One region of the Arthrobacter sp. YA7-1 genome, then DNA from elsewhere that is predicted to be linked to it. Evidence: riboswitches for the same ligand, from Rfam matches in the RefSeq annotation. Region 1 holds a riboswitch; the other holds the start of a gene.
The links. Region 1 has a riboswitch for cyclic di-AMP ahead of OIT41_RS04210 (NlpC/P60 family protein). Riboswitches for the same ligand answer to the same signal wherever they lie in the genome.

Region 1 (4,205 bases):
GTCCGGCAATGTGCCGGGATCCGGCCCGACGACGACGACTCTCCGGGCTCCGCGCGTGGCCGCCAGGGCACGCTGAAGGAGCGTTGCGCCGTCGTACCTCAGATGGGCTTTGGGCACGCCGCCGAGGCGGGAGGACTTGCCACCCGCCAATACCACCGCATCAAAGTCCACCCGCCCAGATTACCCGGGAAGCGGCTCAATTCCGGTTCAGGCCGCCGATTCAGGGAGGAGGAAGGGATCCCATGCGGGCGCAGGTTTCTCAAGCTCCTTGATCTGCCAGATAGTCCCGGTGGGCGCCGCGGGAGTGAACCTCAGTTTCCAGCCCATCTCGGCTGGAGTGTGGTCACTCTTGGCGTTGTTGCAGCGAAGGCACGCTGCCACCAGGTTTTCCCAGGAATCCGCGCCGCCCCTGGATTTGGGGTGGACGTGGTCAATGGTGTGGGCTGCTTTCCCGCAATAGGCGCAACGGTGGCCGTCGCGGCGCAGGACGCCGCGGCGTGTAACCGCCGTGATGGTGTTGTACCTTGGCCGGATGTAGCGATTGAGCAGAATCACGGACGGACGTCCGAGAATCTCCTGTGGCCCGACGACAGGCTCGTCGCCTTCGGCCACTACGCTCGCTTTCCCGGTGAGCACAAGGACCAGCGCCCGGCGGAAGGTTACTACCGCCAGCGGTTCATATCCAGCATTCAGAACGAGTGTGCGCATGCACGTACCTCTTCACGGCCGCACCCGTCAGGGGCGCGAGGGCCGGCTGCCCTCTGCATGTACGGGCTGTGGATCGACAACCTAAGAGTAAACACCCGGAGGCCAGATCAACGAATCCTAGCGTGAGTTCCAGGACGGTGTCGGTCAAAGTTCATGTGCCGGACACGTTTGCGCATGCTGGTTAAAACGGAACATCCCCGCCGGCGGACCGACGGGGATGTTCCAGTGAAAACTATGTAGCCGGAGCTAATTAGCCACCGACGCGGATGAAGACCGGGCCGGAACCGACGTTGACGCTGTACAGGGCGGTGGTGCCACCGTTCCAGCCGCCGTGGACTGCCATGCCGTTGCCGACGTAAACGGCGATGTGGGCCATGCCCATGCCACCGTTCTGGTAGTAGACGAGGTCACCCGGCTGCGCTTCAGCAGCGCTGACCGTGCGGCCGAGGGAGAGGTAGTCTGCCGGCCAACCGTGGAAGTGGATGCCAACGGCAGCCAAGGAGTTCGAAGCCAGGGCCGTGCAGTCCTGGGCAACGCCAAGCTGTGCGTAAGCTGCGGCAGCAATTGCCGCGCCCTGGCCGCTGGCAACCTTCGTTGCGGGAGAAACAGCAGCAGTCACGGAAAGCGTCGAGACGCCGGTAGCGGCACCCGTTGCAGCCTGCGGAGCAGGAGCAGCTTCCTGGGTAGCGACCGGAGCAGCAACAACCGGAGCAGCCTCGGTGGAAACCGTCGGGCGCTCGTACTTGATGGCGACGGAGGAGTCGGCCGAAATGCTGGCTTGGGCGACGGACTGGACTTCCAGGGCGGAAGTCGAAGTGGACTCGCGGGGGACGTTGGTTTCTGCAGCGTTGGCTGCGATACCGCTAGTAAGCACCAGACCGGAAGCAGCTGCGATAACCGCTGCCTGACGGCCTACGCCACCGGCGTTGCTGCCGACAGTCTTAGCGATAACGGCAAGCGAGTTGGTCTTGGTGACCGCGGCACGGTGGCGCGCGACAGTAGAGCGTGAAGACACGTTAAGAGGCCTCTCCCTATGCCCGCGAGGTAAGCTGTCGGATTCGGATGGGAGTCATCCGGCCACACTTCTCCCTCTCGGAAGTTGTGCGACTTAACCCCAAGGCCATCCGTGAAGATGACCAAAAGTGGGTCCCCCGCCTCTGCCAGACGATGTTTTGCGAACGGAACCTCGAGCAGTGGCAGAGCTAGGCAATCCACTCGAGTGCATCAACTCTCTAAAAGTTGATGCGTCTTAGACGGTACATGAGTTTTGGCTGAATGTCACATTCAGGTCACGGAGCGTGACAAGCATGCGAGAGGCTTCCATCGGATTGGCTACAGCCAGCCCAGGGGGTCGACGACGTCGCCGTTGACCATGACTTCAAAATGGAGGTGGCAGCCGGTGGAGGCGCCGGTAGTGCCGCTCAACGCGATGACGTCGCCGCGGCTGACAGTCTGGCCCACGTGGACGTTGAACGAAGACAAATGGTTGTACGTGGTTTCCAGGCCGTTGCCGTGGTCCACCACAATGCGGTTCCCGCCGCCATACGGATGCCAGCCGGCGAAGGTCACCTTGCCCGCCGCAGCGGCATGGACCTGGGTGCCGCACTGGGCCACGAAGTCCTGGCCCCGGTGGAATTCGCCTAGGCCGCCCGTGATGGGGTTCACGCGGTAACCGAACGGCGAGGCCGTGATCAGGGTATCCAGCGGCGCCCCGAGTGTGCCCTTGGAGGACGACGTCGTGATGGTGCCGACGGACTGCGCGCTCAGGAGCTGTTTGAGCCTGCTGTCCGGATCTGCCGTGGTGGAAACCGCAGCGCGGCTGAAATCGATCGTGGCGCTTGCCGCGGCCGGGATTTCAGGCTGGGTTCCCACTGCCAGGGCCGTCTGGTTCAACTCAGGGGTGGCCGTCATGGCGCCGGCGCCCGGCATGGCGATCGTGAGGATGAGGCCGGTAGCCGCAAGGGCCACGCCGGCCTTCTGCCCCGCTCCGCTCGCTGCGGCGAACTCGGCCATCTGCCGCAAAGGTCCCTTGCGGCGGCGGAGTTCGCGATGGGGATCGCGGGGCCGCTGGTGCTCGACGGCGCTTGCGCTCCGCAGCTCAGCAGCAGGACCGGACGCGCGCCTGCGGCCCCTGGTGTTCTGCGTGGTCAAGGTTTTCCTCTCTGGCAAGCCTGCGAAGTTAGCTGTCGGATTCGGGCCAGAGAGATCGTGGACCCGGTCCGCACGAAGGACGCGAAGCGCAGGGCTACTCCGAGGAGGACCCTGCGCAATGTGTGCTTCTGCTGCGGACTTCACCCCAAGGCCGTCTTTCGACGGCCGATGGTGGTTCCCCCGCTTCTGCCAGTGAATGGACTAATCCACCTGATCCACTGGCAGAACTCGGCTTCGGATCAGGTAACGCTTTGGTATCGGCGCCAGTACCCAACTATAGGGGATTAAGCCCCCGCGGTAATAATTTCGTTATCTTTGCCGCTCGCCTTGCCGGAGAGGCTAGGCGACCGTGACAAACACGTGCGAGGCAACCTCCGGCGGCAGCTCCAGGGCGCCGTCGATATTGGGCACGCGGACTGAGATGTACTCCCCCACCCGTTCCAGGGAAACCCTGGCACCGGGACGGATTCCGCCCTCGTCCAGCTGCACCAGGAGTTCCGGTTCCACCTGGATCGGTTCGGCCAATCGGCTGACGGTGACCCGGTTTTCAGGTGAGTATTCGTTCATCGCGTCAAGGAGGTTGACCACGCCGTCCGTAAACGCGTGGGACGCGGCTCCGCCCAATGCTTCGAGTCCCGGAATGGGGTTGCCGTAGGGCGATTCCGTGGGGTGGTCCAGGAGCTCGTAGAGCCGCCGCTCCACGCGCTCGCTCATGACGTGCTCCCAGCGGCACGCTTCATCGTGGACGTAGGCCCAGTCAAGCCCGATGACATCGGCGAGGAGCCGTTCCGCGAGCCGGTGCTTGCGCATGACTTCCGTGGCGCGTTTCCGGCCCGTTTCGGTCAGCTCAAGGTGCCGGTCGTTGGACACAATCACCAGGCCGTCGCGTTCCATCCGACCGATCGTCTGGGAAACAGTTGGGCCGGAGTGCCGCAAGCGTTCGGCGATGCGTGCGCGAAGAGCCACGATGTTCTCTTCTTCAAGCTCCAAAATGGTCCGAAGATACATCTCAGTGGTATCGATCAGATCCGTCATCCAGCTCAGCTCCTCGAGCGCAGTATCTTGCGTGTTTTCGCCAGCTCCAAGCTTAGCTTATTTGGAATTACTCCGGATAATTACGACGCCGGTCCAGCGCTCTTCCGCCGTCCCATCCGGAGCCGACCAAACAAATGCTTTCCACGTGGCGGACTATGACACCTCCGGTTCTGCCCCCGCCTGCGGCGTCGGGCAGAATTGGGAAGTCGAAGGAGGCAGCTTGCCACCTGCCACGACCCATCTAGGCCGCTACTTCACCATTGGAGCATCCCGTGAGCGACAACAGCATCACTATCCCCGCCGATTTGCTG
Region 2 (4,205 bases), 320 kb from region 1:
AGCGCCGGTTGGCGCCGGTGTTGGCGATGGCCGTGGCGAGCAGCGCCAGGAAGTTGGCCAGCTGCGGGTCCATGAAGCCGCGGCAGAACAGGAAAATGAGCACGTAGGCCAGGGTGGAGGCAGCGCCGATCGCGGCGAACCGGACCAGTTGCCCGAAAAGGCTGCTGCGCGGGCTCTGCTCGGCAATGCGCGACGACGCCGGAAGCGGCCCGCGTGCCAGCGCTGCGCGCAGTTCCGGAACGGGGATGCGGCCCGAGACGAGATCCCGGGTCAGCCGGACCATGCCGCGGATGTCTGCCAGGGCAGTGCGCACCACGTCGACGCTGGAATTGGGATCGTCGATCCAGTCAACGGGAACCTCGTGCACGCGGAGTCCGCAGCGTTCGGCGACCACCAGGAGTTCAGTGTCGAAGAACCACGAGTTGTCCATGGTGTGGGGGAGGAGCTGCTGGGCGACATCTGCCCGGATCGCCTTGAAGCCGCACTGCGCATCGCTGAAACGGGCGCCCATGAACGAGTGCAGCATCAGGTTGTAGCTGCGCGAAATGAACTCGCGCTTGGGGCCGCGGACAACCCTTGAGTTCCGCGTCAGGCGCGTGCCGATGGCGAGGTCCGAGTGGCCGGAGATCAGCGGTGCCAGAAGGGGCGCCAGCGCGGCGAGGTCCGTGGACAGATCCACGTCCATGTAAGCGAGAACCGGGGACGGCGATGCAAGCCACACCTTGCGAAGGGCGTTGCCGCGTCCCTTCTCCTCAAGATGGACAACAGCGAGTTCGGGCAGCTCCCTCGCCACGCGTTCAGCGATTTTCAAGGTGCCGTCCGTGCTCGCGTTGTCCGCCACGGTGATGCGGAAGCCGTGCGGGAACGTCTCGCGCAAGTGGCCGTGAAGCCGGCGCAGGCACTCCTCAAGGTCGCGTTCCTCGTTGAAGACCGGGATCGTGACATCGAGCACGGGGATGGCGGTGTGGGTGTCCACGGGGGCGCGTCGCACCGTGCTGCGCTGGAGGGGAGCGTTGGGCTGGAGGGGAGCGTTGGGCTGGAGGGGAAGGCCCGGCGGCACCACCGCGGGGTCCTTCAGGGTACCGGAGGTGGATTCGATGAGCGTCATGTATCCAGAGTGCGGCTGCCGATTATGAGGGCTTTAGGCGGAACCTGTGATATGGCTGTGGATCTCCGACCGGCATGGCGACTCGCATGTGTGGCCACTAGGCGCAGAGGTCCGCCCCCGGAAGGGACGGACCCCTGCGTTCTTTGTGCGTGGCTCCTGGCTTAGTACCAGTTGTTCGCGAGGTGGAAGGACCACGCCGCGGACGGCGATCCGTAGCGTTCCTTGATGTAGTTCAGGCCCCAGCGGATCTGCGTCTGGTAGTTGGTCTGCCAATCGGCGCCCTCGGATGCCATTTTCGCGCCCGGCAGCGACTGCCCGATTCCGTAAGCGCCGCTGGAGGCGTTGGTGGCAGTCGTGCGCCAATCCGATTCCTTGTTCCACAAGGTGATCAGTGCGGACATCTCGCCCTGACCCCAACCGTAGGAGGGCAGGAGGCTAGCGGCATAGGCCTGGGCCCCGGCGGGATCGTCGAGGGCAACAGGTGCGGCCGGGGCTGCAGGCGCGGCCGGAGCGGCGGGAGCGGCAGCCTGGGGCGCGACGGCGGCCGGAGCCGGGGCGGCTGCCCGGCTCGGAACCGGCGTGGCGCTCGGCTTGGCGCTCGCGCTCGCCGACGGCGTGGCGGTGGCCAATGGAGTGGCTGAGTGACTAACCGCGCGGGAATCCGACGAACGGCTCATGTCCTGGGCATTGATGGCTTGTCCGGCGGCCTGGCTTGCAGCACCGGCACCGAGGAACACGGCGACGACGCCGGCAACAACTGCCATGCGCTGGCCGGTGCCGAGGTTTGAAGCGACTCGCCTCAACGTAGAACGTGACTTGTTTCTCCGGGCCGGTTCGCCGCGGTGGCGCGCAACAGAGCGCGACTGATTCCTGGAATCAGACATGGTGATTGCCTCTCGACGCCTGCGGAGTTAGCTGTCGGATTCGGATGAGGTCATCCGGCCGTGGCCACTGGGAATCGTGGCGGTGCGGCTTCACCCCTAGGGCTGGCTCAACATGAGCGCTTGCCCGGAGACCTGGGTCCCCCGTCTCTGCCTGGACTGTTGGCACCGGGGAGGGGCAGAGCTCGGCGCCTACCCGGCGGCGGCCGGAATGATCCGGCGCACCTATTCGACGGTACAGGAGGATCCGGCTTAAGTCACATTTGGGTAACGGAGATCACGACGCCGGTGCGTCGACTTGCGCTCGCCGCGCACCGGCGTCGTCATTTTGTGGACGGCCTTCAGGCCGTGGCGGTCCTCAGCGCCGGAAGCCGCACCGCAAACTCCGTCCGGCCCGGCCGCGATGCCACTTCGACAGTACCGCCATGCGCCTGAACGATGGATTCCACGATCGACAAGCCGAGCCCGGACGTGCCCTCGGAACCGGAGCGGGCGGCGTCGGCACGGGCAAAGCGCGAGAAAATCCTGCCCTGGAAATCCGGCGGGATGCCCGGCCCGTTATCCGTCACGGTCACCACGGCGCTGCCATCGGCGGAACGCATGACGCCGGTGACCACGGTGGTACCCGCCTCCGTGTGCTTGCGGGCGTTGGAGAGCAGATTTGCCAAGACCTGGTGGAGCTGAGTGGTGTCGCCGCGGACCGTGATGGGCTCATCCGGGAGCTTGAGCTGCCAGATGTGTTCGGGGGCCATGACTTTCTCGTCGCTGACGGTTTCGACCACCAACTGCGTGAGGTCCACATCGGTGAACTCCGGGGCCTTGCCTTCGTCAAGCCGGGCCAGCAGAAGGAGGTCCTCCACGAGGGTGGTCATGCGTTCGGACTGGCTTTGCACCCGGCCCAGTGATTTGCGGCCGTCCTCGGTGAACGTCTCGGTCATGCGCAAGAGCTCTGTGTAGCCGCGGATGGCCGTCAGCGGAGTGCGTAGTTCGTGTGACGCGTCGGCCACGAACTGGCGCACTTTCGTTTCGCTTTGCTGGCGCGCCTCGAGGGCGCTCGAGACGTTGTCCAGCATGAGGTTCAATGCATGGCCCACGCTTCCCACCTCTGTGCCCGGGTGGGCCGCCGACGCCGGAACGCGCACCGCGAGTGCCACCTCACCGGCGTCGAGCGGAAGTTTCGATACCTTCGTGGCGACGTCGGAAAGTTGCTCCAGAGGGCGCATGGTACGGCGGATCAGGACGGTTCCGGCCAGCCCGATCAGGATCAGCCCGCCCAAGGACACCAGCACCATGGTCCACACGAGCGAGGCCTCGGTGTCTTCTTTCGAGGCAAGCGGCAGCCCCGTGATGACCACATCGCCATAGGGGGTTTCGGCGGCTACCAGCCGGTAGCCGCCATTGGAGAGGGTGCGATCAACCGGACGGCCATCGGAGGGGAGCGCCAACAGTATTCCGGCATCGCTGGGCGACAACGGAGTACGGGTGGCATCCGAGGAGAGGAACCCGGCATCGCTGCTCACCTGGCCGCCAAGGATTCGCGCGTTCAAGGTGCCGATGCTCTGGCCCCGGGGATCCAGGGGGTCCGGACGGCCGCCGGGGTTGCCTTGCGGCGGGCGCCCGTGCGACGCCTGCATCAATTGCTGGTCCAGTTGCTTCGTGAGGAACACGTCCATGGAGGCATAGCTGACCACCCCGACTGCGCCGCAGATGGCCACGAGGAGCGCCATGGAGAGGAGGATCAAGCGGGTGCGCAAGTGCCAGGTTGAGGGATTGAACCAGCTGTGGTCGGTTTGGCGGGGGATACCCGAGAGTGCGGACATTCGACGCCCCGGCTATTCGGCAGGCTTGATGACGTAGCCGGCTCCGCGCACCGTGTGGATCATGGGCGGATGGTTGGCCTCGATCTTCTTGCGAAGGTATGAGATGTAAAGCTCCACGATGTTGGCCTGGCCGCCGAAATCGTAATCCCACACGCGGTCCAGGATCTGGGCCTTGCTAACCACGCGCTTGGGATTTTCCATGAGGTAGCGCAGGAGTTCGAACTGGGTCGCGGTGAGCGGGATGTCTTCGCCGCCGCGGGTGACTTCACGGGTGTCAACGTTCAAGGTCAGGTCGCCTACCACCAGCTCGGCCGTGTCCATCGCAGCCACCCCCGAGCGCTGGACCAAGCGGTGCAGGCGCAGGAGGACTTCCTCCATGCTGAAGGGCTTGGTGAC

Region 2: it holds a riboswitch for cyclic di-AMP, as region 1 does, so the genes downstream of both, OIT41_RS02745 (hypothetical protein) here and OIT41_RS04210 (NlpC/P60 family protein) in region 1, are expected to answer to the same signal.

The regions. Positions count from the first base shown of each region.
Region 1 covers NZ_CP110114.1:879,748-883,952, reverse strand. Annotated here, with positions in the region: gene OIT41_RS04220 (molybdenum cofactor guanylyltransferase) at 1-171, opposite strand, end outside; gene OIT41_RS04215 (HNH endonuclease) at 208-708, opposite strand; gene OIT41_RS04210 (NlpC/P60 family protein) at 959-1,723, opposite strand; cyclic di-AMP (ydaO/yuaA leader) riboswitch at 1,729-1,911, opposite strand; gene OIT41_RS04205 (M23 family metallopeptidase) at 2,041-2,859, opposite strand; cyclic di-AMP (ydaO/yuaA leader) riboswitch at 2,862-3,072, opposite strand; gene OIT41_RS04200 (metal-dependent transcriptional regulator) at 3,199-3,894, opposite strand; gene serC (phosphoserine transaminase) at 4,167-4,205, shown strand, end outside.
Region 2 covers NZ_CP110114.1:560,048-564,252, forward strand. Annotated here, with positions in the region: gene OIT41_RS02740 (glycosyltransferase) at 1-1,108, opposite strand, end outside; gene OIT41_RS02745 (hypothetical protein) at 1,270-1,872, opposite strand; cyclic di-AMP (ydaO/yuaA leader) riboswitch at 1,995-2,190, opposite strand; gene OIT41_RS02750 (sensor histidine kinase) at 2,331-3,809, opposite strand; gene OIT41_RS02755 (response regulator transcription factor) at 3,822-4,205, opposite strand, start outside.